One region of the Brevibacterium zhoupengii genome, then DNA from elsewhere that is predicted to be linked to it. Evidence: riboswitches for the same ligand, from Rfam matches in the RefSeq annotation. Region 1 holds a riboswitch; each other region holds the start of a gene.
What was found. Region 1 has a riboswitch for thiamine pyrophosphate ahead of thiO (glycine oxidase ThiO). Riboswitches for the same ligand answer to the same signal wherever they lie in the genome.

Region 1 (3,272 bases):
CGGATCATCGTTCGTGTAGGCGAAGACCGTGAAGTCGTCGAGGACGAGTTCCTCCGCGGCCCTGAACAGCTCAACAGGATCCGGCAGCAGAGTCTCCTCATCGGCGATGACCTCGAGCTTCACCCAGTTCGTCTCGAGAGCCTCCCGGGCCAGTTGGGCAGTCAGCACAGCATCACGGGCCGTATAGCATCCGGCGGTGTTGGGCAGGATGCGGATGCCCATACGGTTGAGCAGGGCGAACACCGAGTCCCGGGCCGTCCCGTCATAGCGGCGCAGCGCCACAGTAGTCAGTTCGGTGCCCGAGGCTTCCAGAGCCTGTTCGAGGATGCTCAGTGAACTGGCACCACCGGTGCCCATGACCAGTCGGGAGTTCAGGGTCACCTCGTCGACGTTCCAACTCATGTCAGCCTCCCTGCACAGCGGTGACGATGTCGACATTGTGCCCCTCGGCCAAGGTGAACTCAGACCACTTCCCGCGCCTGATCACCTCACCGTCGACGGCGAGCGCGATGCCCAGACGACTGCCGTCGACGGGTGTGCCATCGACGGTGATGTCCTTGTCGACGAGGCCGGAGACGAGGTCCCTGGCCGTGGTGGGTCGGGCGAGTTCATGGCGCTCGCCGTTGAGCGTGATGCTGATCGTGTCGGTCACAGTTGGCTCCCTGTCGGTTGCTGAAACTTTTCGGTCGGTGTGGTCTGGAGGTGCTGCGCAGGGGTGAGGTCGTGAGCAGGAGTGAGGTGCTGAGCCTGAGCGGCTTCGGTGAACCGGGCAGGTGCCACCGCGGCGAGTGTCCCCGGCGGCCCCGCCAAGGTTTCGCTCCCGCACGCAAGGTCGACGGTGAGGCTCGCACCCAGCGGGGCGAGGAGGATGCCGTGCCGGAAGAACCCGGTGGACACCACACAGCCGGGGTCGATGCGCCCGATGATCGGCACGTCGTCGGGTGAGCCCGGCCTGGCGCGGGTGGTGATGTCGGTGATCTGGGCCTCGAGGATGGCAGGGACGAGACGTTCGGCGTCGCGCAGCAGCTGGTGGACGCCGCCGGCGTTGATCCCGGAGCGACCGTCTTCACGACTCGTGGCACCGAGGACGAGTTCACCGTCGGGTCGAGGCACGACGTAGACGGGACGACCCTTGACCAGTCCACGGATCGTACGTGTGAGAAGCGGGGCCAGAGTCTCGGGCGCCCGCAGTCTGATCACCTCGCCCCAGACCTGGCGCAGGGGCAGCGCGGGAACTCCGGAGATGTCGTTGCAGGAGCCGCCGGCGGTCACGACGACCTGATCGGCCTTGAGCCTCGTCCCATCTTCAAGTTCGACACCGATGGTCCGGCCCGCCTGAGTGAGCAGACCGGTCACTCGGGCACGGACAACGGCGTTGCCGAGGATGGCCAGCAGTGCGCCGGTGACTCGGCGGGGATCGATCGAATGGTCCCCGGGGATCGTGACAGCTCCGCTTACCCCGGGTGAGAGCGCCGGTTCCAGATCCCTGGCCCTTGACCCGGGAACGAGGGAGACGTCGAAACCGGCTGCTCGCTGCAGGTCGATGAGCTCACGCAGCGAAGCGAGATCGGCACGGTCACCGGCGCACACGAAGGTTTCGGCGCTCGAGTACCCCAGATCATGACCGGAGGCGGCAGCCAGCTCGGCGGCGAAGTCCGGGTACAAGTCTGCCGAGGCACGCATCAGGGGGTACAGGGGAGACTGCCCCCACACCACCTCGGCGGCCGGGGCCAGCATCCCCGCCGCAGCATGGGAGGCACCCATGGCGGGAGCCGGATCGACGATGGTGACGCTGACGCCGCGACGGCGCAGATTCCAGGCAGTTGACAAGCCGATGATCCCGGCTCCCACAACAATGACGTGCACGTGCTTCTCCCTCCGGCGGCATGATCCGCATCAGGTTGAACGGTCGGCACAAAGCCCTCTCAGCCCCTTTATGAGGCTCCCGCGAACTCCTCTACTCTAGGAGCATGGCCGCAGATATGACAATGGACGCCGCAGTCCACGACACAGACAGAGCCACACGACTCGCCCGGCTTCGCGGGTCCAGGCTCTATGTCTGCACCGATTCCCGCAGCGCGCAGGGCGATCTCCCCGAATTCCTTGATGCCGCCTATGCCGGTGGCGTCGACATCATCCAGCTGCGCGACAAGGGCCTGGAAGCCCGAGCCGAGATCGAAGCACTCGAAGTCCTCAGGGAGGCAGCCCACCGGCACGGAAAGCTGTTCTCCGTCAACGACCGTGCTGATGTGGCCCTCATCGTCGGCGCCGACGTCTTCCACATCGGTCAGGGCGACCTCACCAGCGAACAGGCACGCACGGTCCTCGGCCCCGACGTGATCCTGGGCCGCTCGACACACTCCATCGAACAGGCCCACGCCGCCGAGGCGGACCCCGAGATCGACTATTTCTGTCTCGGTCCCGTGTGGGAGACCCCCACCAAACCCGGCCGGGCCGCCATCGGAGTCGAACCCCTGCGTGCGCTCGCCTCCAGCGCAGCCAAACCCTGGTTTGCGATCGGTGGGATCTCCGCTGGTGAGCGACTGGCGGAAGTACAGGCCACCGGTGCACAGCGCATTGTCGTCGTCCGCGCGGTGACCGCAGCAGATGACCCTGCGGCTGCGGCCGCGGAACTCAAACAGGCATTGTGACAGTGCGCAACGCAGAAGCCACGGAATCCATCTGACATGGGAGAGCACACAGTGAAGATACTCATCGCAGGAGCCGGCGCAACCGGCGGAGCGTTCGGAACCCGTCTGTTCGAAGCAGGACGCGATGTCACGTTCCTCGTCCGCGAAGCCCGAGCACAGACGATGCGTGCCAACGGTCTGCGATTCGTTGACCCCGGTGAGGACCGGACGAACCATATCCCCGTCCTCACCGCAGCCGAGCTCGCCCAGACTGATCCGTCAGCTGCGCATTTGGCACCCGGCGATTCCGCCACTGCCAACGGCTCGAGTTCGACGCCTTTCGACCTGGTGATCGTCGCGGTCAAGGCCAACGGTCTGGAGTCGATCATCGACGACATCAGACCTGCAGTGGGGGAGGACACCCTCATCATTCCGTTCCTCAACGGTATGGCTCAGATCGAGCGATTGGTCGAGGAGTTCCCCGGCCAGGTGTTGGGCGGTCTGGTCAAGATCGTCGGGACGATCAAGGACGGCGCGATCCACCAGATGACGGACCTCGCGGTTATGACCATCGGCGACCTCGATGGAACAGGCGTCCCGGATTCCATTGCCCAGGCCCTCGATGTACCCGGCTTTAAGCTG
Region 2 (3,272 bases), 1.3 Mb from region 1:
ACAGATGCCGATTAGGCCCCGTCCGCGCAGTTCGGCGGCACGAGCGGTGCTGATCCCTCCGATGGCGACCGCGGGAAGTCCCGCTTCACCCACAAGCTCGCCGAGGCGGTCGGGCCCGATTCCGTCGGGTGCGTCGGTCTTCGTCGTGGTGTCGTAGACGGGCCCGATGCCGACGAGGTCGACGACTCCCGATGCCCGGGCTGCAGCGAATTCGGCATAGTTGGCCGCAGACAGACCAATGAGGGGTTCGGGGCCGAGGAGATCGCGTACCTGCTCGACAGGTGTGTCTGACTGTCCGACGTGGATGTGGACTTCTTCTCCCTCGGCGAGGAGACGCTGGGCGACCGCGACTCGGTCGTTGAGGACGATGGGCACGCGGCGCTTTGTCTCTACCGTCGCGCTGTCGGCCACTGCACTGTCGACGGCTGCGATGACCTCGCGAGTCAACGTGTAGAACGCATCGTCGTCGATGTCCTTGTCGCGGACCTGGACGATCCCCACTCCCCCGGCCACTGCCTCGCGGACAGTTTCGGCGACGCTGCGTCCAGCTTCCCGGCACTGCGCCGAGTCCGTGACGAGGTAGAGGCGGGCGTCGATCCCGGCCAGACGAGAGTTGGCTTCGCTCATGACTGTGATCCTTCACCGACGCTGGCTTCAACCGCGCCGGCCTCGATCGTGCCTGCCTCAACTTGTGCGCCCGCCAACTGTTCGGCGGTCAGCGTGTGCAGCGCGTCGAGGAAGTTCACCGAATAGCTGCCGGGTCCGTTCGCGCCGGTTGCAGCGGCGTCACCGGCGACCTTGAAGTGAGCGTGGGCGGCGACCACAGCCTCGAACCTCGCCGAGGCGGTCGTTGCGCCCACGAGGTATGCGGCGGTGACTGCACCGAGAGAGCAGCCGGTGCCGATGACAAGCGGCATATAGGAGTGTCCCCCATCAAGGCGGGCGACATGGTCGACCCCGTCGATGTGAGCGACGATCGCGTCTTTGGGGCCCGAGATCGCGACGATCGAGCCGGTAGATCTTGCCAACTCGACGGCTCCAGGAATCACGGCATCAACCTCGTCGGTGGAGTCCACTCCCCGACCACCCAGGCCCACTCCGGCCAGTGCCGCGATCTCGGAGGCGTTGCCACGGATGGCAGTGGGTGAAGAGTTCGCCGCGCGACGGATTCGTGTGGTGCGGAAGTCGACGGCTCCGATGCTCACCGGGTCGAGGACCCAGGGCTTGGAGTCTTCGTTGGCTGCGTCGATGGCGGCGTCGGCGGCAAGGAACTGCTGATTCGTGGCGGTGCCGAAGTTGACCAGCAGTCCGCTGGCGATGCGCGTGAACTGTGCGGCATCGGCATCGTGGTCGAGCATCGCCGGTGCGGCGCCGATGGCCAGGAGCACGTTGGCGCTGAACTGCTGCACCACTGTGTTCGTGATGCATTGGATAAGTGGATTGCTCGCACGCAGTCGTGCATTGGCAGAACGCAGGTCGAAGTCAACCATGACGATCCCTTCGCTAGTATGGCCCAGATCAGGTTCGATGGGTGTTCTCTCAGCCTCACGCGATCAACGTCAGGCACCCCATGTCATTGCCCACGACTGTATCAGCACGGCTGAGGCTGGGCGAAGCGGCGGCCCGAAGAAGGCCAGGCGGGAACCCGAGACAGGCGAACCAGACCCCGGGCCCGCCTCGGCGCCCGCATGCCAACACATCGAGCGGACCACTTATCATCCAGAGCACCAGCTGTAACCGGTACTTTCGACGCTAAGTGGTCCGCTCGATGAGTTTGCTGGGTCATACCTCGAGAGCTTGCTGAGCAAGAGGGCGACCCTCGCTGACCGCGAACGCAGCTAACCGCGAGCGCAACTCGCCGCGAACGCAGCTAGCCCCGCCCGACGTAGCGCTGTCCGCGACGGCTCAGGGCGTCGATGACGACAGCTGTGAGCAGGACGAGCGCGGTGATGATCTGCTGCGCATCAGAGTTGAAGCCGATGAGGTAGAGACCGTTGTTGATCGCCCCGACGACCAGCGCACCGAGCACCGCAGCCCAGGCCGTGCCGCGACCGCCGAAGAGCGAAGTGCCGCCGATGACCGCTGCGGCGATCGCATTGAGCAGGTCCTGCGTGCTCACCAGCGTCGATCCCGCGTTGGTCGTCACACCGGTCTTGATGAAGCCGAACAATGCGGCCAGCACACCGGCGGCCATGAACACGCTGACGCGCACCCATGTCACGCGGATGCCGGCACGCCTGGCGGCTTCGACCTTGCCGCCGACCGCGTAGATCGAGCGACCGTACTTGGTCTTGCGCAGCACCAGATCGATGACGATTGCGATGACGATCATGAGGAAGAACGGCATCGCCAGACCGAAGTCCTGGTTGACCAGAATGAGGAAGCCGAAGACGACGACGGTGAGGATGACGATGCGCACGATCACCGAGGTCCAGCTCGGGCTGTCGAGTCCCTCGTTGTGACGGCGCAGCTTCGAGTAGATGATCCCGGCGCCGAAGCCGATGACGGCGACTGCCCCGAATACGTAGGCCCAGATCGCCGGGAAGTAGAAGCTCGCAAAGTCGAAGGCGAAGGTGTCGGCCATCGACAGGTTCTTCTGCACACCCAGAGTTGTCAAGGTCAGCCCGGTGAACGCAAGTAGTCCTGCCAGAGTGACCACGAAGGCCGGGATTCCGACCACCGCGAAGAACCAGCCCTGGATCGCTCCGACGACGAGGCCCAACACCAGCATGATGACCAGTGCGATCAAGGGCGGAACCCCTTGCCTGACGACCAGCACGCCCAGCAGCGAGGCGGAGAGTCCACCCAGCTGCGCCAGCGACAGGTCGATCTCGCCGAGGAGCAGGATGAGGTTGATGCCCAACGCCAGGATCGCCAGGAACGCGACCTGCGTGGACAGGTTGACCAGGTTGGCCGGTGAGATGAACTTGCTGTTCGCCGATTGGAAGACGATGACGATGACGATGAGCGCCAGAATCACGGGGAAGGAGCCGAGCTGGCCCTCCTTGACTCGACGCACAAATGTCGCGAAGAACCCCTCGCTCGAAATGCGTTCGTCGGTGATGAACGAGTTGCGGGTCATCGGCGCTCACCCCTCCGGGTCGCTCGCTGAGTCACGACATTGTCGTTGGCTCCCGTGATCGCGGCGACCAGCACATCCGTACGCTCGTCACCGGGGAAGTCACCGGCATCCTTACCCAAGCGCAGAACGTGGACACGGTCACACACGGCCTGGACATCGGCCATGTTGTGGCTGACCAGGAGCACTCCGA
Region 3 (3,272 bases), 1.0 Mb from region 1:
GGGCGAACGGGTCGACCGGTGCGGCAGAAGCGCCAGGGATCTCGCACGCTTCGGCGGGGCACAATTCGAAGGACCCATCGGAGACGTCGACTCGAACCGCATAGTGGAACCGGCCGCCGATGAACTCGGCACGAGTGACAAACGGCTGCGCCGGCTGCACATACTCCTGGACCAGTGTGATCCCGTCGATCGGCTCGTTCGCACCACCGGGAGCGAAGTCGCTCGCAGCCTCGTCAAGCTCGGCATGGGACTGAAAAAGGCGCACGCCGAGACCCTTGCCGCCCTGGTTGTGTTTGGTGATGAAGGGCGGGTTGAAGTCGCGTGCAGCAGTGGACAATGCTGCGCTGCCGAAGACCGCAGAGGTGCGGGGCGTGTCGAAGCCGCGAGCGGCAAGCTCACGGTGCTGGCGAATTTTGCTCACCTCAAGCTCGTAGACGTCGGCGCCGTTGATGACGGTGCGCCCAGCGACCTGGAGCCAAGCGAGCACCGCACGTCCGTAGTCCTTGACATGCGGATCCGTGCGAGTGTGCGCCGAGGCAGACAGCCGCGACCAGAACAGGCCCTGCGGCGGCTCCGTCGTGAGATCGATCGAGACATCAGGCAGCAGCCACTCAACGAAATTGACACCTGATCGCTCGAGGGCCTGGGCAAAGGGAGCGATCCATTCCGGATTGTCATGGATGATGTAGACTGCCGGATCGTCCGTTACGGGAAGCAGCTGTGTGCTCATCTGTATTACCTCGCATCCTCCAGCGACGGCGAAGGGTGACTGGATGCACCCGCACACCTGTTCTGCTCAACAATCCTAATCCGAGCGACCTCGTTTATGCGAGGGACGCAGAATGTGAACCGAGCGCTCCAGCTTCACCGGGTTTCGTTCTTAGCGTACGCCTCGTCGAAGAAGGCCAGTTCGAGGTCGACCGCACGGTGCCAGATGTGAGCCAGTCGGCATCGCGCCGCGCTGGATTCTGTGTCCTCGCCAGTTGGGAAGACTCGCTCGAGTTCGTCGATGAGGAACTGCACCCAGGCCCGGAAATCCTCACCACGGTGCAGGTCGATCCACCCGGAATGCACCCGGCGTGGAGGCATAGGATCCGAGCGCTCGCCCCAATCGAGGTAGAGCCATTCGGCGATGACGAGCACGACCAGCAGTTCTGCGTAGGAGGCCGAGTCGACGGCTTCGTCCATGAGGTCACGGAAGCCCTCAGTCGGCTCAGCCAGCTGGGGGTCAGCGTAGTCGGTCGCAGGGACACCCACCTCGGTGAAGGCCATGAGGAAGTACGAATCCTCGTCGGCTTCAAGGAACCCGAGCTGTTTGGCGAACCGCAGCTTCGGCCCTACGGCATCGCCGTGAGCGACACATGCGCCGAGCATCGAGAGAAATGATTCGAAGAACTGGTAGTCCTGGATCAGGTACTTTCTCATCACGGAATCGTCGACCGTGCCGGCAATCAGTTCGGTGATGAATCTGTGCCCGACTGCAGCCTCCCAAGCGGAAGACGCCTCCGCTCTCAGCGCCGCAACCGGCCCTCCTGGGGTCAGCCGAATGCTGCTGATCGTGTGTTTCGTGTCGATATCGCTCATCGGTGTCACACCTCACTTCCTCCGCCGGTGTTTACCGGATCAGGTTCGAAGGGTCTGCTTGCGCACTCTCAGCGCCTGTCTCCTGGCGCTCCCCTGTGGTGTTTCGAGCCTAGCATCGGTGTGTCTGCGGGCACTTCGGACCGGGCGTAGCGAACAGCAAGCCTTCCTGCCTGCTCTATTCACCGTGTCACCGGCGACGCGTAGACTTCGACCATGGCTATCGCAAAGCAGCCCGTCATCGTCATCGATGCTCCCGACGCCGGTGAACTCGCGGAATTCTATGGAAAACTCCTCGACTGGCAGGTCAGAGTCGATGACGACGGCACCTGGGCAGAGATCACATCCGAATCCTGGCCCCCGATCTGCTTCCAACAGGTCGAGGATTATCACGCACCCAGCTGGCCGGGGCAGTCCCACCCGCAGCAGATGCACATCGACGTCGTCGTCGATGACCTTGATGTCTCCGAGACCGCCGTGGTCGAACTCGGTGCAGGGAAGGCTGTCGACCAGCCGGGTGAGACCTTCCGCGTCTTCCTCGATCCAGCAGGTCACCCGTTCTGCCTCGTCCTGAACTGACGTTCTCACCAGCAGCCACGAGCTGAGTCGAGACTAGAGTGATCACATGCGCGTGATCACCTCTTTCGACGACCTCGATCCGGTTCCGTGGGCCAATGGGGCAGGGGAGACGACTGAGCTCGTCTCACTCATCAAGTCCCAGAAACTGACCCCGGATCTTCGACGCTGGCGCCTGAGCATCGCGCGACTGGACCGTGAGGCCGAGTTCTCGCCGCTGCCGGGCTTGGCGCGCACCTTCCTTCCCATAGGCGCCGAGGTGACCCTTGAAATAGACGGACAGATGCACTCGGTGACGCCGGCAGCACCGGTGAGATTCCGTGGGGCGCAGAACGTCTCCCTCGTCGGATTGGACGAGCCGTGCTTCGCGCTCAATCTCATGGTCGAGACAGTTGGCCGAGCCGGCTCGGAACAAAATGCCCTACAGGTGTCGACGCAATTCACCGGTTCAGGGCTATTCGCAGTCACCTTGGAACCGGGCCCCGGATACCCGAGATTCCAGCTGCTGGAACTCGAGACGATGGACGTGTTTCCGGACCACCTCGGCGTGGCCATTCTGCACTGAGAAATAAGGTGTCGCAGACACCGATTCCGGACCTGCGAATATCCTGCAAAGCGCCTGTCCCGTGCGTCACACAGGTCGGTATCATCGCAGGTCAGCGACCATAGAGTTGCCGTCTTCTCACAGTGTTGTCCCAGCCTTCGTAGGGAAGGGTCAGGAACCCCGAAAACAGCCAGCCGATACTGGACTCAGAGGCCAGTCATCGGAGGTAATTTGGTGTCGAATCAGCATGAGTCAGGCAGACCGAATGAGCAAGAAGGCACAGCAGCCGCGCAGGCGTCTCAGACCCTGCCTCTGATCACCGAAGAACTCGCCGCCGCACACGCCAGAAGCACCCAGTCGTCACCGACGGCGCCCTCACAGGTGACCACGCCCGTGATGCCGCCGAATCCGATCCGACGCGAAGAAGCGCCGGTGTCGGCAGCGTCAACGGGGTCGCCTACGTCAGCAGAGTTGCCGGCGTCGGCGACTCGGATGATGCAGGAGAGCACCACAGCCGTCGACGAACCGCCTGCCAAGGACGAGGTCCTTGAGAAGAAGGAGAAGAGCGAGA

Region 2: linked by a shared signal. The riboswitch ahead of thiM (hydroxyethylthiazole kinase) and the one ahead of thiO (glycine oxidase ThiO) in region 1 are both predicted to bind thiamine pyrophosphate.
Region 3: linked by a shared signal. The riboswitch ahead of LQ788_RS04120 (TenA family protein) and the one ahead of thiO (glycine oxidase ThiO) in region 1 are both predicted to bind thiamine pyrophosphate.

Annotation. Positions count from the first base shown of each region.
Region 1 covers NZ_CP088298.1:1,939,370-1,942,641, forward strand. Annotated here, with positions in the region: gene LQ788_RS08785 (thiazole synthase) at 1-402, opposite strand, end outside; gene thiS (sulfur carrier protein ThiS) at 404-652, opposite strand; gene thiO (glycine oxidase ThiO) at 649-1,866, opposite strand; TPP riboswitch at 1,857-1,959, opposite strand; gene thiE (thiamine phosphate synthase) at 1,983-2,651, shown strand; gene LQ788_RS08805 (2-dehydropantoate 2-reductase) at 2,688-3,272, shown strand, end outside.
Region 2 covers NZ_CP088298.1:3,288,577-3,291,848, forward strand. Annotated here, with positions in the region: gene thiE (thiamine phosphate synthase) at 1-627, opposite strand, end outside; gene thiM (hydroxyethylthiazole kinase) at 624-1,490, opposite strand; TPP riboswitch at 1,478-1,581, opposite strand; gene LQ788_RS14975 (sugar ABC transporter permease) at 1,871-3,082, opposite strand; gene LQ788_RS14980 (ATP-binding cassette domain-containing protein) at 3,079-3,272, opposite strand, start outside.
Region 3 covers NZ_CP088298.1:926,182-929,453, forward strand. Annotated here, with positions in the region: gene LQ788_RS04115 (ATP-grasp domain-containing protein) at 1-730, opposite strand, end outside; gene LQ788_RS04120 (TenA family protein) at 865-1,584, opposite strand; TPP riboswitch at 1,584-1,689, opposite strand; gene LQ788_RS04125 (VOC family protein) at 1,798-2,160, shown strand; gene LQ788_RS04130 (HutD family protein) at 2,207-2,722, shown strand; gene LQ788_RS04135 (hypothetical protein) at 2,936-3,272, shown strand, end outside.